Regions from separate parts of the Paenibacillus physcomitrellae genome, predicted to be linked through region 2. Evidence: riboswitches for the same ligand, from Rfam matches in the RefSeq annotation. Region 2 holds a riboswitch; the other holds the start of a gene.
The links. A riboswitch is a leader RNA that binds a small molecule or an ion and turns the genes downstream of it on or off. The one in region 2 is predicted to bind S-adenosylmethionine.
Positions count from the first base shown of each region.

Region 1: another riboswitch for S-adenosylmethionine. It lies ahead of metA (homoserine O-acetyltransferase MetA); the one in region 2 lies ahead of CBE73_RS09685 (methionine ABC transporter ATP-binding protein).

Region 1 is NZ_CP022584.1:4,516,377-4,527,963, reverse strand. It holds gene thrS (threonine--tRNA ligase) at 1-1,037, opposite strand, end outside; gene CBE73_RS20390 (putative sporulation protein YtxC) at 1,466-2,335, opposite strand; gene mqnC (cyclic dehypoxanthinyl futalosine synthase) at 2,534-3,670, opposite strand; gene CBE73_RS20380 (trans-sulfuration enzyme family protein) at 3,882-5,084, opposite strand; gene CBE73_RS20375 (aminotransferase class I/II-fold pyridoxal phosphate-dependent enzyme) at 5,087-6,301, opposite strand; gene metA (homoserine O-acetyltransferase MetA) at 6,316-7,251, opposite strand; SAM riboswitch class I at 7,375-7,507, opposite strand; gene corA (magnesium/cobalt transporter CorA) at 7,956-8,891, shown strand; gene CBE73_RS20360 (HRDC domain-containing protein) at 9,026-10,054, opposite strand; gene CBE73_RS20355 (DUF3055 domain-containing protein) at 10,288-10,590, shown strand; gene CBE73_RS20350 (phosphodiester glycosidase family protein) at 10,605-11,587, opposite strand, start outside.
Region 2 is NZ_CP022584.1:2,133,173-2,144,759, forward strand. It holds gene CBE73_RS09660 (YuzB family protein) at 1-237, opposite strand, end outside; gene CBE73_RS09665 (NifU family protein) at 324-569, shown strand; gene CBE73_RS09670 (SDR family oxidoreductase) at 654-1,430, opposite strand; gene CBE73_RS09675 (MetQ/NlpA family ABC transporter substrate-binding protein) at 1,906-2,763, opposite strand; gene CBE73_RS09680 (methionine ABC transporter permease) at 2,899-3,567, opposite strand; gene CBE73_RS09685 (methionine ABC transporter ATP-binding protein) at 3,569-4,657, opposite strand; SAM riboswitch class I at 4,862-4,982, opposite strand; gene CBE73_RS09690 (Cthe_2314 family HEPN domain-containing protein) at 5,098-5,823, opposite strand; gene CBE73_RS09695 (UbiD family decarboxylase) at 5,853-7,676, opposite strand; gene CBE73_RS09700 (COX15/CtaA family protein) at 7,946-8,875, opposite strand; gene CBE73_RS09705 (thioredoxin family protein) at 9,089-9,439, opposite strand; gene CBE73_RS09710 (DUF2515 family protein) at 9,560-10,909, shown strand; gene CBE73_RS09715 (putative polysaccharide biosynthesis protein) at 11,087-11,587, opposite strand, start outside.

The DNA.
Region 1 (11,587 bases), 2.4 Mb from region 2:
TTGTACACCATCATGTGGTGCGGGCAGTTCATCGGACGAAGCACGAAGCTTTCGTTGTCGAGCTCCATAACCGGGAACATGTCCTCTTGATAGTGCTCCCAGTGCCCGGATGTTTTGTACAGATCCACGTTGCCCATAACCGGCGTATAAACGTGCTGATAACCCAAACGCTCCTCCAGGTCCACGATATAACGCTCCAAAGTGCGGCGCAGCTTCGCGCCGTTGGGCAGCCAGATCGGCAAACCTTGGCCAACCAGGTTGGAGAAAGTAAAGATTTTCAAGTCCTTGCCGAGCTTGCGGTGGTCGCGTTTCTTCGCTTCTTCGAGCAGGCGGAGATGCTCATCCAGGTCTGCTTTTTTAACAAAAGCGGTGCCGTATACGCGCTGCAACATTTTATTGTCGCTGTTGCCGCGCCAGTAAGCGCCGGCCACGCTCAGCAGCTTGAACACTTTGATCTTGCCGGTCGACGGAACGTGAGGTCCTCGGCACAGGTCAAAGAATTCACCTTGATCGTAGATGGACAGCACGCTGTCTTCAGGCAGATCACGAATCAGCTCCAGCTTGTAAGGATCGCCGAGTTCAGTGAAGATCGCCAGCGCTTCTTCGCGGCTCACTTCGCGGCGGGTAATCGGCAGATTCTCACCAACGATCCGCTCCATTTCCTTCTCGATCTTCTGCAGATCCTCTGGATTCAGGGGATGATCCAGATCCATGTCGTAATAGAAGCCATCTTCAATTACAGGTCCGATCCCAAGTTTGACTTCTTTGTTGCCATAGAGCCGTTTTACGGCTTGGGCCAGCAAATGCGCCGTGCTGTGGCGCATCATTTCCAGACCTTCCTTGGAGTCCAAGGTCACCAGCTCCACCAATGCTCCATCCACGATAGGTGTGTTCAGGTCCACCAATTTTCCGTCCAGCTTGCCGCCTACGGCATTCTTGCGCAGGCCGCTGCTGATCGAAGCCGCTACATCTTCCAAAGTGCTGCCTTCCGCGTACTCTCTGACAGAGCCGTCAGGCAATTTGATTGATACTGCCATGCTGTTCTCCTCCTGTTTCAACGATTCTTGGTATGCAGCCGGAAGCGGAGAACAAATCAAAAAACACCCGCCCCCGGAAAGGGACGAGTGTTATACCCGTGGTTCCACCCTAATTCAGCCTGATCTTTAAACTTTAAACGGACAACCGCCGCTTATAATTATAAAGTCAAAGCCCTTCATTAAGCCATTCATAACGGGAATGGTTCCGGCAGTTCCTACTTATTCGCGGTGTGTCCCGAAGGCATACGCGGTTCAGAATTGCAGCTCCAAAGGGGTAAACCAAATCGGAAGTCCGGAGGAAATTGCAGCCTGTGTTTCCTCTCTCTGTACGGTTCCAAGACATTTGGTCCATGTCTTTGTCTTCGCTGTTCCTAATTGAATTTCTGCAAGTATTATAAGCTTTATTTAAAAAGCACGTCAAGCCCTTGTCAGTCGCTGCAAAGCTGCGCGCGGTCCCCAAATATTTCCTGGATGGTTGCAATCATACGAAGTCCAGGTTCACTGGTATGGATCATAATGCGGGCCGGCGATAAGGAAATCAAGGAACTGACGACGGCATCCTCCATTTGAAGCTCCAGATCCGCCATCTTGATCGTGATTCCATCATCATAAGGAAGCGGCCCGAGCGGGTGCATTTGATCATCCAGCAGCTCAAATTCCATACCCTCCACATGTTTCAAATGAATAAGCGGAATGCGAATATCCTGAAATTGGACAAAATATTTAAGCAAGCCGATAAACTCTTCATATTGCTTGTCCAGCATATATTCATCTACAGCCAAATCCAGTGCATCCTTTAATTCATCCACATACGCGGGCATCCGGAACGACAGCCAGCCGTCAACATCTACAGCCCCTACGTTCACAAGCCCTTCCAGAAAAGCGCTGTAAAGCTCGGCTACTCTCCGTTCCCTCCCTTTCATATGCACTTCGTATTCGGATAATCCATCCAGAATTTGCACAGCCATGCTAACGATAGCCGGAATATCCTCATGCTTATGTAGGGAGTAATATTTACCGAGCAATTTGCGAAGCAAAGCCGGTTCTTTATCCCTTAACACATGTTCCGTCATCCATTCGGCTGTTCTGGACTTTAGTCCTTTCACCGTTCTCGCCGGGATCGCCGCATGATCACTGATACATTCTACAGTCAACCTGTGGTGGGCATAACTATAACGGAAACGAACGGAGTTGCTGCGACCATGACTCAATTTTTCGCCTTCTGCCTCAAGCATGGTACATAATTGTTCGGCAGAATGACGGGAATCAACCGATGTTGTAAGGTTAAACAGCTGCATCTTATCGCCCCTTCCTCGAGTCCTCCAAACAAGTATATGGTGACCAGGGGGCATGTATACGAATACGGAGTATGTAATGGATGGAAGCTGCAGCAGCTCCATCATTATTTCCTTCTACTTATTTCCTTCTACAAATAAAAAAAGCCCCGCGAACGGGAGCCTTTGATAATTTTTGAAATCAAATGGATTAGGGATGAATTAGTTCTGCATGATAAAGTCATTCTCAACTTTAACGTTAACATCATCAAATACACGCAAAATCTCATAACGCGTATTACGCTGAGCCGGAATTTTACCAGCCTGTCGAATGATGTCCAGCGTAGAAGAAATATTAACTTTATGTGTAGCACCCGCCGAGGAAACAACGTTTTCTTCGATCATGGTGCTGCCGAAGTCGTCGCAGCCGTACTGCAGGGAAAGCTTGCCGATTTCCGGTCCCATGGTCACCCAGGAAGACTGGAAGTGTTTGATGTTATCGAGCACGATCCGGCTGATCGCAACGGTTTTCAAATATTCTTCAGGCGTTTGACGATCCAGCTTCAGGTTGGTGTTATCCGGTTGGAAGGTCCATGGAATAAAGGCCAGGAATCCTTCGGATTTGTAGCCATTCTGAATGCATTCGTCCTGGGCGTCGCGCACCCGCATCAAGTGAAGCGCACGTTCCTCCATGCTTTCACCAAGGCCAATAACCATGGTAGCCGTCGTGTTCATGCCGATTTTGTGGGCCGTCTTCATGACGTCCATCCAGTCCGTCCAAGAGCCTTTAAGCCGGCTGATCTTCCGGCGGGTGCGGTCATCGAGGATTTCAGCTCCGCCGCCTGGCAGGGAATCCAAGCCCGCTTCATGTATCTGGCGGACTACTTCCTCCAGCGACAAGCCGTCTGAAACGACCTTCATCTTCTGGATTTCAGCCGGGGAGAACGAGTGCATCGTAATATCCGGGAATCTCTTCTTAATATTGCGCAGCAAATCCGTATAATAGCTGAACGGCAGGTTCGGGTTGGTACCGCCCTGCATCAGAATTTCCGTACCGCCTACGTCAATGGTTTCCTGTATCTTCTGAAAAATGGTTTCGTCCGACAGCACATATCCTTCATCGGATCCCGGTCTGCGATAGAAAGCGCAGAAACGGCAGTACACGTCGCAAACGTTCGTATAATTGACATTACGACCGATAACAAATGTCGTAATCTTCTCAGGGTAACGTCTTTCCATCAAAATGTTGGCCGTATGGCCCATTTTCTCAATTTCGTTAGACTCAAACAAAGCGGTAGCTTCCTCAAGCGTTACACGTTCCCCGCGCAAAGCTTTATCAAGGATAAAATCAATAGCCACTTTGAAGCAGCCCCCTTCCATATCATAGACTTTCAAGCGTTCTGGATCGTCACTCGGGGCGTTCCTTTCTTTCATCCTAACATACTAGCCTAAAGAAAAGAAGCACCCGGAGGACCGGATGCGGGAAAATTGTGAAAAATGTCTCATTCAATTCACATATTTAAATATTGACTTATTCTTGTACCAGTTATTGTAGCAGTCATTGTAACAGTTATTGCTCCAGCGCCTGCTCCAAATCGGCAATCAAGTCCTCGATATTTTCAAGGCCGACCGAGAATCGAAGCAGCCCGTCCGTAATGCCGCGTTCGAGACGAACTTCAGGAGGCATTGAAGCGTGGGACATCATCGCCGGATAAGAGAGAATGCTCTCCACTGCGCCTAAGCTTACAGCGACAATCGGCAGCTTAACGGCATTCAGCAGCCGTTTGGCCCGGTCGCCGGAGCCAACATCGAAGGACACCACTGCGCCATATCCGGAAGACTGCCGTTCCTGAATGCCACGGCCCGGATGATCGCTCAGGCCCGGATAATACACGGCAGTAATGTCCTCCCGGTTGTTCAGCCATTCCGCCAGCCTGCGGGCGCTGATTTCGCTGTGGGCCATACGCGCGGACAAGGTTTTCATCCCGCGCATCAGCAGCCAGGAATCCTGAACGCCAAGCACGCTGCCCAGCCCGTTCTGCAAATATTTCACTTGGCGGCCCAGCTCTTCATTGGCTGTTACAGCCAAGCCGGCCAGCACATCGCTGTGCCCGCCGAGGAATTTGGTCGCGCTGTGCAGCACAATATCAATACCCAGCTCAATCGGACGCTGATAATACGGCGTCATAAACGTATTATCAACGATGCTGATCAGACCGTGTTCCTTCGACCAGGCGGCAAGTGCAGCAATGTCCGTTATTTTTAAAGTCGGGTTGGACGGGGTTTCGATATAGATGCCTTTCGTATTCGGCCGCAGAGCAGCTTGCACCTCTTCAATCTTGGTCATATCCACAAAGGAAGCCTCAAGCCCGAAACGGTTCAAAATACCTGTTAACAAACGGTAAGTTCCGCCGTAAACATCTTCGGTAACGATCAAATGATCGCCTGCCGAGAACAGCATAAACGCGGTGGAAATCGCCGCCATGCCGCTAGGGAAGGCATATCCGTTCGTGCCGCCCTCAAGCAGCGCGATATAATCTTCAAGCGCCTGCCGGGTCGGGTTGCCCGACCGGGAATAGTCATGCAGCGGAGGGTTAAAGACATCCGCGTGATGAAACGTTGAAGCCTGGTAAAGAGGAACACTGGAAGCGCCTGTTGCGGTATCTACTTCGGAGCCGAAATGAAGCAATCGTGTATCAAAGCTCAGGTCCTTCTCCTTCTGTTCGCCGGAAACTTGTTTGTCGGGAACTTGTTTGCCGTCTTCATGGCTCATATTCAGCGCACCCCTTCCACTTCAGCCCGGGCTGCTTCCAGCGCTTGAGCCAGATCTTCGATCAAATCATCCGGATGTTCAATGCCTACGGAGAAACGCAGCAGCCGGTCGTCAACGCCAACCGCTTCCCGGATTTCAAGCGGGATGTCCGCGTGGGTCTGTACAGCCGGATAAGTCAGCAGCGACTCAACGCCGCCAAGACTTTCCGCAAATGCGATCAGCTTCAAATGACGTAATATCGGTTCCACATAACGGGCATCTGTCACTTTGAACGAGAAGATTCCCGTGTTCCCCGAAGATTGCCGGTTCTGAATTTCATGTCCCGGATGGCCCGGAAGCGCCGGGTAAAACACCTCTGCGATTTGCGGATGCGTACTCAGGAAGGTTGCAATCGCCGTTGCATTGCTTTGGTGCCGCTCCATCCGCAGCGCCAGCGTCTTCATGCCGCGCATCAGCTGATAACTGTCATTTGGACTGAGTACCGCTCCGATCGAGTTGTGCAGGAAGGCGACTTCTTCAGACAGCTTTTGTCCTTTGGTTACGATCAATCCTGCAAGCACATCGTTATGTCCGCCCAAATATTTCGTAGCGCTGTGAACGACAATGTCTGCGCCGAGCTCGATAGGACGCTGAAAATAAGGCGACAGCAGCGTATTGTCCACAATGGTCAGGAAGCCATGCTTACGGCTCCAGGCAGAGACAGCGGCAATATCGGTGACCATCATCAGCGGATTGGTAGGCGTCTCAATGAATACGGCTTTGGTTTCCGGACGGCGGGAAGACTCCAGCGCATCCAAGTCGTTGGTATCCACATAAGTTGCGGTTATTCCGTAACGGGACAATATTTTCTCAAACAGACGGTATGTACCGCCATATAGATCCAGGGATACGATCAGGTGATCGCCGGAGCTGAACAGCATAAACAGCGTTTGCAGCGCGGCCATGCCCGAGCTGCAGGCAAAGCCGGCATCGCCGGATTCCAGATCGGCAGCAGCTTTTTCCAATACGGCTCTTGTCGGGTTCTTCGTGCGCGTATAATCGAACCCCGTGCTCTGTCCAAGCCGCGGGTGACGGTAAGCTGTCGCCTGATAAATCGGATAAGTAACCGCACCGGTAACCGGCTCCTCCATGGAACCGATTTGTGCCAGCCTGCTCTCAATGCGAAGTTTGCCGGTTTGATTGTCTGGTTTGTTGTTATCTGCGTTATGTTCTGCCATGTCTGCTCTTCCTCCTAAATATGGTATTCGTGACTGACTGCTGCATCAATATCGTAAGGTGTTTCCTGATACACATAGTAATTCAGCCAATTGGCAAACAATAAGTTAGCATGGGCGCGCCAGGAGGATCTTGGCGTCTGGGTGGGATCGTCTTTCGGAAAATAATTAACCGGCAGCGCAACATCCATGCCTTTGGCCGTATCACGGTCATACTCCCATTTCAGGGATAAAGGATCATATTCCGGATGACCGGTTACAAAAATTTGTTTCCCGTCTTCCGTTGAAGCAATGTATACACCGGCTTCGTCCGATTCGGCCAGAATATCGAGCCCGTTTGCTTTAACAATATCTTCCTTATTCAGACCTGTATGACGAGAATGAGGAACCAGGAACTGCTCGTCAAAGCCGCGCAGCAGCTTCGTATTCGGAACATTGATGTGGTGGGCAAACACACCGAAGCATTTTTGCGGAAGTGAAACCTTCTCGATGCCGAAATGATAGAACAGCCCTGCAAAGGCAGCCCAACATATATGCATGGTTGAAGTGACGTGGGTTTCGGTCCATTCGAAGATTTCCTGAATTTCGCTCCAATAATTGACGTCTTCGAATTCGAGCTGTTCCACCGGGGCACCGGTAATGATCATCCCGTCGAAACGGAGATGCCGGATTTCGCTGAACGTCTTATAGAACTGCTTCAAATGCTCGGCTGAAGTGTTCTTCGAAGTATGGGAGCTGGGATGAAGCAAAGTAAACTCCACTTGAAGCGGCGTATTGGCCAGCAGCCTGAGCAGCTGCTCCTCTGTTGTTTCTTTGGTTGGCATCAGATTCAGGATGGCGATCCGCAACGGACGGATGTCCTGATGGAAAGCCTGGCTTTCATCCATCACGAAAATATTTTCGTTCGCCAGCACTTCTTTGGCCGGCAGAGAATCAGGAACCTTGATTGGCATAGATCTTCACTCCTCTTCAGTCTTTGAGCGGCAATCTTATGGTAGAAGAACGAGCGCATATAGCAAATATGACCTTCCTCGTAAAATCGAGAAAGGTCATATCATGTCATAGTGTATGCGCCTCTCTCATCTCTCAGAGACCCTAGAGTCCCGCAAAATACGGGTTCCTAAAGTTCCGCAAGAATTAGCACCGTGCGATTGCTCGCCGGTTGCCGGGTTTCATCGGGCCAGTCCCTCCACCTACTCTTGATAAGATTTCGCCTTATTCAATTTGTTGTTCGTGTACTTCTTGAATTCGTTCATGAAAATGTAACATTACTATGCCCTTACTGTATAGCATCCTCTTCCTTTCGTCAAGCAAATAATAAGGCCTGAAGGCGGGTACACACCGCACCTTTCGGGCTTGCATGCCATATGCTGGCCTAGAGCTAAATCAAGCATGATTTCGCTTGAAAATTTTCATAACCCGGCGTTATACTAGACAAGTGCTAAAAGTCTGGATTAAAGAAGAGGTGAACCGGTAATGGAAGGCGACTCTAGTCCGCAGAGCAAATCCCCAAGGGCAACATACAACCGCACAGGATTCAATCGGCAGAATGCTCACGGAAGTAGGGGGTTCTTTCGTTTACCGGCATTTTATTCGTGCTGTTTAAAATAGCCGGAAGCTGATGTCTCCTGTGTTGAACAACAAAGGAGTGAATCAGATGAAAATCCGTCATGTCAATGCCGGCGTCTTCACCACGGTCGAGAACCTGGAGGATACGCTGACTGCACCAGCCGAAGGTTTCTACTGGATTGATGCGGATACCGAAGATCTGGAGCTGCTTCAGCCTGTATTCGGGCTGCATGATCTCGCAGTAGAGGACTGCCTCAGTGAAGAGGAGCAGCGGCCGAAGATCGAAATCTATGAAAGTCATTATTTTATCGTCGTGAACAGTATTCGCTTTGATGATGAGGAAATTTTCCTGCGGGCCTTGAACGTCTTTCTGGGCCGGCATTTCATTATTACAGTTACCAAGCAGAAGCTGAACGAGCTTCGTGCTATTAAACCGATTCTGTGGGAGCAGGAAGTCAGCGAACCTGACCGTTTCCTTTATCTGCTGATCGACCTTGTAGTGGATAACTATTTCCTGGTCGGCGACCGGATCGAGGACAAAATCGAGAAGCTGGAAGAAGACATTCTTGTTCATACAAAACGTTCCCATTTGAATGAAATTATCGGGCTGCGAAGCGAAATTCTGTGGCTGAAGAAAATGCTTGGGCCGCAGAAGGAAGTGATCAACGTCCTTAATAAAAAAGACCTGCGTCTGATCGATGATCAGCTGCAGAAGTATTTTAGCGATATTTATGAAAATGCCGTTAAAATCTCCGAGAACTTTGATACGTTCCGAGAGCTGATGGGCAACTTACGAGAAGCTTATCAGTCCAGTATCGCCAACCGGGCGAACGAAATCATGCGTGTATTTACTGCGATTACTACGATCTTTATCCCGTTGACCCTGATTACGGGCATCTACGGAATGAACTTCGACAATATGCCGGAAGTGCATACGGAATACGGCTATTTCATCGTAATAGGCATCATGATCACATTAGGTCTAGGCATGTTCTACCTGTTCCGGAAGAAAGACTGGATTTGAAAGCATTCATATCAATGGATTATTAAGTCAAGGGCGAAGCAGTCCCCGGGATTCCGGAGGCTGAACTTCGCCCTTATTGGATTGGTTAATCAAATTATAGCTCGGGCAGGCATCAGCATCAGCATCCGTATCTCTTACGCACTTTGCGGTTTGCCTACTGCTGATGCTGTCCCCCTCGCCTCTCTCCGGTACCGGATTCGCATCAAACGCAGCCATTCATAACGCCGTTCAAGCTCCCCGCTGCCCGGCTGCATCGTATCTGCGCCGTATACCTTATGCAGCACCGGCTTCAGCAGGGCGTCTCCCAGCTCCAGATAGGCATTCCAGATTGCCGTCTGTTCTTCCTGCGGCAGCCCGGTTAATTCCCGCTCTACCAGCGCTTCCGTATCGTAGCCCTCCTTCTCCAGCTGTTCGAGCTGTTCAATCGCTTCCCGTCTGGATAAACCGGTAAAATCCTGAATCCGCTCCAGGCTTTGACCCTCACGGATTGCTTCAAGCAGCTGTTTGCGCAAGCTTGATCGCTCGATTTCCGCTTTAAACCGGGATTCTTTCTGCTTGTACATCCAGGAGCGGAAGATTTCCTCATCCAGTTCCTGCTCCACCCAATCCAGAGGAAACTGCCAATTGCGTTCAATTCGGGCCGTAATCGCTACGATCTCTTCCCCATATTCAGCCGCTTTAACCTCTCCGACACCAGGAAGCTGGGTAAGCTCTTCCTCCGTTTGAGGCAGGAAAGCGCTGATCAGGCGGAGCAGCCGGTTACTGGCAATCAAATACGGCGCTTTGCCCGCTGCGGCAGCTTTCTGACGGCGCCAGGCCGAAAGCTCGGCATACACTTCTTCGCTGCCATTCAGCTCGCTGTAGCAATACAGCTTCTGGGTCCACATCCCTCTATGGCCTTCCTCTTCATGAAAAATCCCGCTGATCACCGGACGGAATCCGTCGGCCAGCTTTACGGCCAGCTGATAGCGGTAATGGCTCAGCATATCAGACCAGGACTCGCCTTCAAACCAGATTTGGCCTTTGGTGCCGGCTGCTCCTTCTTCATCCCAGCCAATCCGCCATACTCCGCCTTCTTCTCCAATCCAGACCTGGGCTAAATCTGCATGCCCTGCCCGTTCCTGCAGCCTTCTCTCCATACTGTTCAAAAATACGATACGCATTTCTGCACCTCCTTGAATTCAGCATACTTCACTGGTACGTGTCTTCCGAAAACACAAAAAGCACCTCTCCTGCATGCAAGAGAGGTGCTTCCCCGATAAACGTATACTGTTGTTAACTATAATACCATATTCTGTATGACAGTCAATAGGAACGGGATTGGATTCCCGTTTTCCGAAAGCGTTTTTTTCCGATATAATAGACGTCAAGAACGCATCTGAGGAGGACTTTATTCATGACCTTACCTGAACACGACCTTGATTTCCTATCGGACAGCACCGAACAGACCTCTACCCGTTTCGCGACCTTTATCGGTCCTTCGCTGAAACGTTTTGATCTGGCTGTGACCACAACCAACCGCTTTTTTGGCAAAAAGCTTGTTACCGATCTGCAAAGCGGCAAAACAGCCATCCTCGGCTCCGACGATCTGGAGCAGGACGGTTATATGGCCTCGATTTACGGACTCTCCGAGGAGGAAGAAGCCGAGCTTGGGAGCTTCCTGCACCAGGTACTGGGCGAACCCCATTTTACAGACTGATTCCTGGCTTGTTATTATTTCGTGACCTGGCTGCCGAACACAAGCGTGTTGCTGAGCAGCCGCCCCGCCGGGGTCAACATTTTGCCTCCCCCATATAACGCCGAAGAGGCCCCTCCGTCCAGGTTCATCGCTTGTTTGGCTCCAAGCGCCTTCATCACGGAAGCCCACTGTGACATGGTCGCCCCGTTCACTGTAGCCAGCAGAATCGAACCGTCTGGCAGAATGGCGATGCCGCTGCGCGCCGCCGAAGCCGTCAGAATCTTCTGATCGTTAAACCCTTCCGCTTTAGCGTTCAAAGTCACCTTGCCGTCGGTAACGAGTCTTGGCCCTGCGCCAACAGCCGTCTGTACATTGGACCAATCCAGCTTCTTGCCGGCCTGGTTCGTATAAGTTACATTCCACTCAACGCTGCTGCCGACCTCAAACCGGTCTGCCATGGCCTTCTCTTTGCCGCTGAATACAAGTACATATCCCTGCTTCGGAATAGCCGTATTTCCGTTGACGCCTTTATGTGTGACAACTCCGCCGCTAACGGTCACCGCAATACCGCCGCTAAACCCGACTTTGGGGCCCCGGTCCGGTGTAAACAAAATACTGTTGTTTGCACCAGCATCAGGCGTACGGTTAATAAAAGTAGCATACCAGCTGCGCGGCTTGCCATCCGCTCCGGTCACTTTACCGGTCAAGGAAGGCCGCAGCGTATCCATAATGGCCGTGCCGTCCTTCTGAAAGCCGATTGTCGTGCCGTAACGGCCGATATGGGAAATCTTTCCTTTAATAATCAGCGTTCCGTATGGATCGGCCGGTCCGCCATAGGAGTTGAAGAAAGCGCCGTTAATTGCGGCCTGCGCCTTGTAGGACTTAATCGTCGATGCAAAGGCTTCCGTCTGCCCGACCTGATGTTTGGCCAGTCCAACCGTTACCGGCGTTCCTTTCGGAATCTTTACCGTACGGACGGTAAAGCTTTTCCCTGACACCTTGACGGTCTTAACGGCCG
Region 2 (11,587 bases):
ATCCCAGGCTTCCATCTCCTTGATTTTGGCCATAATAAGTTCATAAAGCTTGTCCGCATTGTCCGCTTCGATGATTTCTCCGTTAACTAAAGCGTATGGAGCTGCAGAACATAAACCGCAATTATTTAAACAGCCGTACTCAATGACGTCGTAGTCCGGATTCTCCTCCAGCTTCTCCATCACTTCGTCGGTTCCGAAATGCATATTGCTGACACAAAATTCAATGATGGGTCTCATGCTGTTATTCCCCTCACTTTATCACCATTTTAATTTAGACTAATTTGTACTATAATAATATTATGTTCTGAAAGGAGTTGATATCAATGAGCACAAATGCACAAGATACATTGTACGATGAAGTGCTGGAGGTTCTCGACAAACTTCGTCCGTTCCTGCAGCGCGATGGCGGTGACGTTGAACTGGTAGACGTTGAGGACGGCATTGTTAAGCTGAAATTGATGGGTGCCTGCGGCAGCTGCCCAAGCTCCACGATTACGCTGAAGGCCGGTATCGAACGCGCTTTGTTCGAAGAAGTCGAAGGTGTACAAGAGGTCGTACAGGTATTCTAATTATTTATAGAAAGTCTTGGTGTTCCATCCGGAATGCCAAGACTTTTTGTTTGCTTTTAAACTGAATAATCGCATCGCCCCCGCTTATCCCTGCGGCTTGATCAGGGGCCGGATCGGATCAAGACCACCCGATACATCCATGATGTTGCCGGTGATAAAGTCTGAATCCCTCAGGCAGAGGAAGGCGATAACACGGGCTACATCTTCCCCGCTGCCTGGTCTTCCGCGCGGCGTTTCCCCGTCCTGCAGGCCCCAAACCTCGGCAATGGATTTCTCTTTATTATCTCCTCGGATATCCCCCGGACATACCATGTTAACCGTTATGCCATGGGGCGCTTCTTCGACGGCCAGCGTCTTCGTGAATGATACCAGACCCGTTTTGGCTGCTGCGTAAACGGACCTATGAGGCCAAGCCCTTGATTCTGCCGCATGTCCGAAGCCGAAGTGTATAATCCGTCCCCAGCCTTTCTCACGCATCCCCTCCAGCACCAGATGATCCAGCAGCATCGTGCCCGTCAGGTTACCTTCAATCAGCGAAAGAATTTCAGGCCAGGAATAGTCAGAGAACAGCTTTCGCTCCCGGATAAACGGTCCTGCATTGTTCACCAGAATATCAATGGCGCCCAATTCCCGCTTTACCGTCTCAACCAGATTTATAATTTCATCATGCTTGGAAATGTCGCCTTGAACCGAAATACACCGTACGCCAAGCTGGCGGATCTGCATTTCCAGCTCTCCGGCTTCCCGCTCGCTGTGGACATAATTCAGCGCAATGTCATAGCCCTGCTCCGCCAAAGCCAGCGCCGTGCGTTTTCCCAGGCCTTTTGCGCTGCCTGTGATAAGGGCAATCCTAGCGTCCAAATTCCAACCTCCTCGGCGTTTTTCCTATTTGCTTAGCAATTGTTAGAATACCACAATTCTTATTGTCCCCAATTCTTATAGTATAAGAGATAAAAATGTTCTCCACAACCGCATGGCGTGTTAGCGGCGGGCAGCAGGCCAGCAGCATGAAAGAGAAGCAAAACGCTGCATGTCCTGAAAAAGGAAGGTAAGGCTGATTTATCCTGACAGGAGAAAGTAAAACCGCTTAACATAAGTGGGAGCCAAAGTCGCTTCACAGGCCTACAAGGGAAGGTAAAACGCTTCGCATCCCTATGGTGGAAAGCAAGGGGCCCCTTTCCCACGACAAGACAAGGCAAAGCGCCTCATCCCCCTGCCGAGGATCGAAAGCCGCCTCTTCGCTATGCAAAAAAGCGGTTTTCCCAGGCCGTTCAGGCCAAAGGGAAAACCGCTTCAACAGCAGCAGGCGTCTGCCTGCGTATGCCGTTATTTTTCATTAAAACGCAGGAACAACCGCGCCTTGGTATTTATCTTCAATAAACTTCTTCACGTCGTCGGAAGTCAGCGCTTTAGCGAGCTTCTGGATCGCATCTGAATCTTTGTTGTCCGGACGGGCTACCAGCAGGTTAGTGTACGGGGATTCTTTGTCTTCAATAAACAAAGCATCTTTGGTTGGCACAAGACCTGCTTCCAATGCATAGTTCGTGTTGATCAGCGACAGATCCACTTCATCCAGCGTACGAGGCAGCATAGCCGCATCAAGCTCTTTGAACTTCAGATTCTTCGGATTGGAGACGATGTCCTTCTTAGTCGCTTCGATGCCGGCTCCGTCTTTCAGTGTGATCAGGCCATTCTGAGCCAGCAGCAGCAGCGCGCGGCCGCCGTTAGTCGCATCGTTCGGGATCGCAACTGTTGCGCCGTCAGGAATTTCTTCTACTGTTTTATATTTGTGGGAATAAGCGCCAAACGGCTCCACATGAACGCCTACAACGCCGACCAGATCGGTGCCCAGCTGTTTGTTCTGGTCATCCAGGTATGGCTGATGCTGGAAGTAGTTGGCGTCGAGTGTTTTGTCGGCCAGCTCTTTGTTTGGCAGCACGTAGTCCGTAAATTCCTTGATCTCCAGGTCGATGCCTTCCGCGGCCAAAGCCGGTTTGATATGCTCCAAAATTTCAGCATGCGGTACGGCTGTTGCGCCGACTACCAATTTAACCGGTTCGGCAGAAGCCGCTGCGGATTGGGGTGCATTGGATGCCTCCGAAGCGGATGAAGCATTGTTTTGGTTGTTGCTGCCGCAGGCGGCGAGAACAGCCACCATCGTAAGCGTAAGCAAGGCAAGCGTAATTTTTCTCATCTGAATACCCTCCATTTGAACCATAAATTTTGAATAAGGATGATTGCTCTGTATCTATGTGTTGTTTCCTTAATTCCTTGAATTCGTTGAATCCCTTGAAATCCTTAGTTCCCTGAACCCTTGAATACCTAATGCTTATTTCCTTGTAAAATGACGCACCAGCCGGTCGCCGGCCATCTGCAGAATTTGCACCAGCACGATCATAAACAGCACGGCGATGATCATAACTTCCTTCTCATACCGGTAATAACCAAACCGGATTGCCAGGTCGCCCAAGCCGCCGCCGCCAACCATGCCCGACATCGCCGTGTAGGACACCAGCGTGACCGCCGTAATGGTCGTTCCGGCAATCAGACCCGGCAGCGACTCCGGCAGCAGCACCCGCCGAACCACCTGTCCGGTGGAGGCGCCCATCGCATAAGCAGCTTCAATGACGCCGCGGTCCACCTCGCGCAGGCTGGTCTCTACCAGCCGTGCAAAAAAAGGCGCAGCGCCGATGACCAGCGGCGGTATTGTTCCGGTAACTCCAAGCGCTGTTCCGACAATCAGCTTCGTTAAAGGCAGCAAGGAAATCAGCAGGATGATGAACGGAACAGATCTTAAGATATTGACGACGAAAGAAATCACACTATATATAGATTTGATAACTTGGTTATTTGAACGCGCCGTCATGTACAGAAGGACACCAAGCGGAAGTCCGATCACGATCGTGAAGAGGAGCGAATAGCCCATCATCGCCAAGGTGTCGAAGGAAGCCTGCTTCATTTCCTCCCAGTCGATTTGCGAAAAGTCCAATCCCAGCATGCTAACTCAGCACCTCCACATCAAATTCCCGCTCCCGCAGTTTGGATACAGCAAGCTCAACAGCTTCCCTAGTTCCGGTAAAACTCACCGTCAGCTGGCTGTAAGGAACCTCCTTGATCGTGGAAACCGTGCCCTGCAGGATCGCAAAGTGTACGCCGGTGCTCAGCACCACCTCGGACAAGGCCGTGCCGTAGGTGTTCTCGCCCAGGCAGGTAATCCGGTAGACGGCACCGTCTGCACCGTCTGCATGAGGAAGCTTCGCTACCAAGGATTCCGGCTGATCCGGTGAACCGGAAAAGCTCGATACTCGGGCTTTCGGCAGCCCCTCTTCAACTGAACTGCCGCTGGCACCGGCAACGTCCCGGCTGATAAAGTCTTTGGTGACCGCATGCTTCGGCTTAAGAAACACTTCGGCAACCGGTCCCTGCTCCACGATGCCGCCCTCATGAATGACCGCCACACGGTCACAGATGCTTTGAATGACATGCATCTCATGCGTGATCAGCAGAATGGTCAATCCCAGTTTGCGGTTAATATCAAGCAGCAGCTTCAGGATCGAATCCGTCGTCTGCGGATCAAGCGCCGAAGTCGCTTCGTCGCACAGCAGCACGTCCGGATCGCTGGCGAGAGCCCGGGCGATGCCGACCCGCTGCTTCTGTCCGCCCGAAAGCTGGGCGGGATATTTCCCGCTGTGCGCTTCAAGGCCGACGAGATTCAGCAGCTCTTCCACTTTGCTTTTCACTTTGGCTTTATCCGTCCCGGCCAGGCGAAGCGGGAAAGCGATGTTGTCATAAACCGTAGCCGAGGACAGCAGGTTAAAGTGCTGAAAAATCATGCCGATGCGGCGGCGCTCCCGCTGCAGCTCTCTTTTTCCCAAAGCCGTCAAGTTGCGGCCTCCGACCCAAACCTCACCGCCGGTAGGGCGCTCGAGCAGGTTGATGCAGCGGATGAGTGTGCTTTTCCCCGCGCCTGAATGACCAATCACGCCAAAGACTTCGCCTTTGTCCACGGTCAAATTCAATCCCGACAACGCCGTTGTCGACTTCGACTTGGATCCGTAGATCTTTGTAAGATTTTTTAATTCGATCATGTTATCTGTTCAGCCCTCTTTCACTCAAACCAATTAAGCAGATGATTTTTATCGGAATATACAGCCGTCCAAGCCCTGTCCTTCTCTTACATGCACAGAATAAGCAAGCTGCGGCTCCGAAATCTATGACTGTTGTGAATCAAAAATATCAAAAAGAGCCCTAAGCAGATGCTCAGGGCTCTCTAAATCTTCAGAGATCAGACCTTCTCATCTGCCAGAATGCCTGCGCATTCTGAGGAATTAGCACCATGACATCCAAATGTATGACATTTGAATCGGTTGCTGGGCTTCATCGGGCCTTTCCCTCCGCCTCTCTTGATAAGAAATATGGAATTGTGGTTGAATATTACGAGTTGATGATAGAACTTAGTATAGTAAGTCTCACATGTTTTGTCAAAGAAAATTTTCAACCTGTTTCTGGAAACCGGTAACAACCCTTTTCAATCTTGGCTATGGGCTTCATTCTTATCGAACAGCTGATTGATATACGAAAATACCGCGATCAGCGATTTGCACGCCATTTCGTAGCCCAGCCAGAGATCCTTCATATAACGGTCGAGATCTTCAAGCTCGATTTTGCCATGCAGCGTTTGATGTCTCTGCCACAAATCGTCCTGCATTTCCATGTTCATGAAATGGATCTCGGTATTCCTACGCTTCCGCAGCACGGATATCGGTTCTTGGTACGCTTCTCTTATCTCGTCCAGCTCTGTTCCCAATCCCGTATGTACCTTCAAGTAAGGAAACTGTCTTAGAACGGTAAAATAAGAATAGTGCGGCTTCACCTTCTCCGTATGAAGCTCAAAGAAATCATCCAGCACACAGCCCAGCTTATCAAGCAGGGAGAATAATCGGATAAAGCCGTCCTTGTAGAAATAAACGTATCTGGCATAATCACTTTTCTCCAGAGGATCCATATCGTCGATAAAATCCGTTTTCACCTTTTCCCGGAAAAAGCCGGCCGCAAAAGCGCTTTGCTCCAGCTCGTCGATAGAGGAGATCAGCCCCCGCGTCAAAATCTCCATTTTCCGGTAATCATGGGTAGGATCCTGGCTGCGTCCAATTTCCCGTTCGGCCAGCTGAACGGTTTTGACCATGGCGTCTACCGCATCCGCGATCAGACCTTCATTCTCGCGCGGAGGTTCTCCGAGTAAAGTGCGCAGCATAGCCTTCCCTCCTCTTGGTGATCGTATCGCTAAAGAATGGAATTTAGCCCGGTTAAGAGGGCCTTTAACTTATTACCCTTGAAATACGTTTTCCAACGCTCGTCCACCAGCTTGACGATATCCTCACGCGGGTTTAGCTCGTCCGGATATCCCGGCTTCATGCGGGCGTCAATGACCAGCGGCAGGCTGTAAGCCAGATGGTGCTGATGCACATCGGCCTGCGAATAAATATCCGTTGCCGGATTAAAACGGGTGAACACGGTCCACAGAAACTTGTTGGTGCTGGAAGCTGCAGTTTCGGCGTCGTCCACCAGCACAACTAGCGGCCATGCGGTGCCCCGTTCGCGCAGGCGGCCAAGAACCCTGGCTGCAAGCTCCGGCTCACGTTCATAGGATGCCCCGGAAACAACCAGACAACCCTTATGATAAGGGGCGATATGGTCGATTTCCGCAATTTCGCCTTCGGTGTATTCCGTTGGCAGATCCCGTACCGGGTCGCCCACACCGATGAGAATGGCTTTACTGCCATGATTCAGTCTCTTGCCGGTATAGTCCAGCGTGTCATGGGACGTATTATTAAATATTAACAGGTCAGTCGCAGGGTTAAACCGCTCCAGTACCGTTTGCAGCAGCTTTCGGAAATCCGCCAGATCCAGATGGACATCCGTCAGCATCAGGAATTTGGTCAAAGACAGCTGGCCTTGTCCGAGAATGGAGAAGCCGGCCACCAGTGCTTCGCGCGAATAGCGCTCCTTCACGATCGCTGATGCAAGTGAATGGTGCCCCGTCTCACCATAGGTCCACACCGTGTGCACGGAAGGCATCACAAGCGGAAATGCAGGAGACAGCAGCTTCTGCAGGAAGTCGCCCAGGTAATAATCCTCCTGGCGTGGTTTACCGACAATCGTAGCCGGATAAATGGCATCCTTGCGGTGCCACATATGTTTAACGTTCAGCACAGGGAAATCATGCTGCAGCGAATAATAGCCGTAATGGTCGCCAAACGGTCCCTCAGGACGGCGTTCATGCGGCGGAACAGAGCCGTGAATGGCGAATTCGACCTCGGCCGGAATGCGGTGTCCGCCCAGCGGATTCTCCGCCATAGGTAGGCGTTCGCCCATCACAAACGAGGTCATCAGCAGCTCCGGCAAATGTTCCGGCAGCGGCGCGATGGCCGAAGCGATCAGGGCCGGCGGACCGCCGATCAGAATCGTTACCGGCAGGGCCTGATTCAGCTTCTCGGCCTCATGGTGGTGGAACCCTCCGCCCTTGTGAATCTGCCAATGAATGCCGGTAGTCTGGTCGTCATAGAGCTGGATCCGGTACATCCCCAGGTTATGATCACCGGCTTTGAGAGGATTCTCCGTGTACACCAGCGGAAGCGTAATAAACGGCCCGCCATCCTCCTGCCAGCTGGTCACCTTCGGTAATACAGCCAACGGATTCTCCGTCCGGCAGACCTGAAGAATCGGCGCCTCTGCTTTCGATACGGTCTTCGGAACCGTCCCCCAGCCCATCTTGATAGCGTCCCAAATTAATCCCCGTTCATTCCAGACGGCCTTTGGCGTAGGCGGCATCAGCTTGTCCAGTGCCCCGACCAGCCGGTTCGCGAGCTGCTCCGGTCTAGGTCCAAACGCCATATCCACGCGTCTCTCCGTTCCGAACAAATTGGTCGCCACCGGGAACGGCGTTCCTTTCACGTTTGTGAACAGCAGCGCAGGGCCTCCTTCCTCAATGACTCTGCGGTGAATCTCGGCCAACTCCAAATAAGGATCGACCGGCGCCTCGATAATGGCCAGATCGTTTTCTTTGCGGAGCGCTTCAATCCACTGGCGTAAATTTCTATAACTCAAACCATTTCCCTCCCAAGAGATGCTGTCTATATAAACTTAAGCGAATTTCTAACTTTATCGGAATCAGTGAAAGACAAACTCCACTTCCATAACCAGTTCTAACTTCTAAAACCCCTTCCAACTATACCATATTTCTAAAGGGAATCCTGCAATAATCCTCTCTGATATCCCCGAAAAACAAACAGACCCGGCAGCGGCGAACCGGCTGCGGGTCTTCAAGGCAAATAGGAACATAAACCGGACTTGCTTACTAAGCAAGTAACGGCTATTTATTTACTGCCCCGGCTGAGCAGCGAGGTGCGCACCGCCATATAACACAGCAGGCCAAACAATACCTCGATAATAAGGATATGGGAGATCGACGTAAACAAATACCAGTTGTAATCATTAACCGTATAAGTTACCGAAATCCCGGCGAATATTTGCAGCACGATCAAAATAATGGAGGCAAGTCCGAGTCCGCGAACCTCACGGTTGCCCGACTTGTTGCGGTAAGCAAAATGTGCCAGAACCGCGATGACGACGAACAGCAGAAACGCCGCTGCGCGGTGCATGAACTGAATGCCCTCCCCGCCGGCGAGTGGCGGAATCAGCTTGCCGTTGCACAGCGGGAAGCCATAGCAGGCTCCAGCAGAGTCGGTATGGGTCACGTAAGCTCCCGTGTAGACAACCAGGTAGGTATAAATCGCTGTAAAAATACTCAGGTTGCGCAGTCCTTTGGAAACTTTGCGCGGAGCTTCAGTAGGAGCCGCCGTTTCCTGCTTGTCCTGTTCCCTGATCCCCAGCGAAAGCATCACAGAGCTTGCGAACGAGATCAGAGCAAAGCCCAAATGCAGCGCCATAATCGGCGCCGACTGCGAGAACACGACTGCCAAAGCACCCATGGCCGCTTGAATGATAACAAACAATAAAGCCAGAAAAGCGTAAATACGAAGATCCAAACGGTTTCTGCGCCAAATCATAAAAGCCACAAAAGCGGCAAGCGCCAAAATGCCGGCCAGACCGCTCACCCCGCGGTGCGAATATTCAATGATCGAGGCCAGCGTATGCGCGGGCACAAATTTGCCGTTGCAGAGCGGAAACTGGCTGCCGCAGCCAAGTCCGGATTCCGTTTTGGTCACGACGCCGCCGCCGAAGGTGGCCAGAAATACAAACAAGGTAGCCGCGTAAGCCAGCCATTTCAACTGTTTGGTTGTCATTCTATCACCTGCACTATATTTTATTAGAAAGCTTTGCCAACCGAATCCATTTCATACCGACTTGTCCTGCTTCAAGCAGCTATCGGAAGATGAAACAGATTCATTCCAAGTTTCATTATACCGGATGGCAAAGCCCATATCACAGGTGACTTGTGACAAAATGTTCAACACTGTCTATCTATTTCAGGCCGTTTGGAAGCCCTGCTGTGACATTTATGCTTGAGCTTTCAGCGTTTCGTGTACGGCAACGGCCTTATTCAGGAAATCTTCGATTTCGGTCCGGGATTTCCGCAGCTTGTTCACAAACCGGATCAATTCTTTGCCGCCCGAATAAGCGATAAAGCTCGGGATGCCCAAGATATTCTGTTCCCGGCTGATCTCCTCCAGCTCGTCCACATCCACCTGAATCAGTTTGAGGCGGCTTGCGTATTCCTGCTCCACCTCAGGCATAAACGGATCGATGAATTTGCAGTCTCCGCACCAGTCGGCTTTATATACCGCCACCGTAAGACCTTCCGAACCGGTTAATTCATGGAATTGCTCCGCTGTTGTCACTTTAAGCATGCTATATCATCCTTTCCTTTATGTTTCTTTTTCTCTAAGTAGAACAAACCTTGGAGTGGAAGTCAAATCGTTTGGCCATAATGAAACTATCAGGAAACCTACGGAAAGCGGGGGCAGTATGTGAGACATTCAGAAGAACACAGGGAAGAGAAACCTTGGGACATATGGAGGCGCATCCTGCTGTCCCTGCCTAAAGCAGCCTGGCATTCGGCATCCGGCAGAGCGGTCGATTTGGCTTCGTCCGGACGGCTGCTGCTGGTCAAAAGGAACCTGGACTGGAATGAAACGGCCGCCCGTTTTGTTCGCTCCTCCCTGGAAGAACTGCTGAGAAGAAGCGGGCAGCTCGGCCGCCAGGAGCCAAGAGGCCAGAACCCTCAGAGCAGTCATCGTTCAGCCTATTTAAGCCCGGAGGACCAGGAGATTGTGGCCGATATCGAATTAGCCGTCCGCCAGAACAACCGGAACAATGTAACCCGGACTGCTGCCTATCTCAAGCTCTACAGAGACTTTCCCGAGCTGCATTGGGCCTTCCTGGCTCATATGGTTTCCCGCAATGCGGGCTGGAACATGAGCGATCTGAAAGGCGGGCAGGCCGACCTGCTGCTGGGAGATACCGACGTTTACCGCACATACCGGTTCCTGGAACGGAGCAATGCGCTGATTTTTCAGGATGCCTATCCCCAGCTTCTGCTCTATGCGCACAGCAAACGGTTTGGCAAAAGCCTCTTCCACCTGCTCCCCCAGTTTCATGTCTCCCGGTTCATGCAGCCTTTCTGGGATTATTTCTGGCTCAGCCGGTCCAGCAGCCTGCTGGCGGTGGGGCTCATTATCAATGAACAGAATTATATTGAAAAAAGAGTGGTCAAACATCCTTTCTTCCAGCAGACGGTAACACACAAAGCGCCTTTTCTGCTCGGCGGTCTGAGCGGAGTGAACCAGGTCGTGTTTCCGTACGGCACCGTGAGTCGCAGCGGAAGAGAGCAGCCCCGGCTGGGAGGCCGGATCATGAGTCATTTCGCCGGTTTAAATGCCCGCATCCATCTGGGCAAGCATCTGTATGCCCTCTTATTCGGCTTGCCTGAGGTTCGGCTGGGAACAGAACAGTTTGCGTTTTCTATCCCTCATACCGGCTCACGGGCCGACTATTGGCCGGATCTGTTCTCTCCAAGCGCAAGGGAAGCCCGGACGTTGCCAAGACAAGGGGCGGAGCTGCTGCAGAACCGTTTCCGGCCGGACGGGACCCTGATTTATTCCCCGCCTTTGTTGGACTGCTTTGAAGATACCCCATATGAACCGATTTCCAGAGAGGACTGGTTCCAGGACGGCTCGGCCCTTGGCGATATCCATATTCCCGTTCTCCCGCTGCTTTGCGAGATTACGGCCGGCCACCGGATGGATATTCTGAAACGTGCCTATGTGCATGACGCCGTCGCCGGCGCGCGGAGATGGGACAAGGCGGAAAGCCAATGAATGAACCGCGTGGGTAAAACAAAAAGGCGCACACTCACCTCATGCAGGTGAATGTACGCCTTATTTTCCGTATTGCTTCAGTTGTGGGTTGAGCTTGCCCATTTATCGAGCTTGTCCGGTTGTGGAGCTTGCCTGTGGAGCTTGCTCAGGCTTGTCCAGGTTAACTTCTCTCAAGGGTCAGCCTTCCGAACGTTTCGCGGAACCCGGTGCGAAACGCATGAGAGGCCGAAGCAGCCTGCGGATCGCGTTTGGATAGCTGTCCAGCTCTTCCCGGCGAATGACGCGCAGCAGAATGAGCATGACCGGATAAAGCGCAACCGTTACCCCGCCCACGATGCAGCAGGTAATGAAGAAAGCAAGCCGGTGAGGCATCACGTTGACCAGCTGAATGCCGGCTTCATTCAAACCATAACCTGCGGCAGCCAGCACGACCACCGTAACCAGGAAACCCGCCCAGCGTTTGCCCAGAATGGAGAATGGAACGATTTGTTTCAGGGAACGGATATTCAGCAGCGTGATAACCAGGAAACAAATCCCGGTTCCGGCGATGATACCGTAAATGCCGAATACCGGAGCCAGCGCAAAGCTGACCGCCAGCTTGACCACAATCCCGATCAGCACGTGAACCATCGATAGATTCGGTTTACCCATGCTGAGCAGAATGGCGCTGCTGGTCGA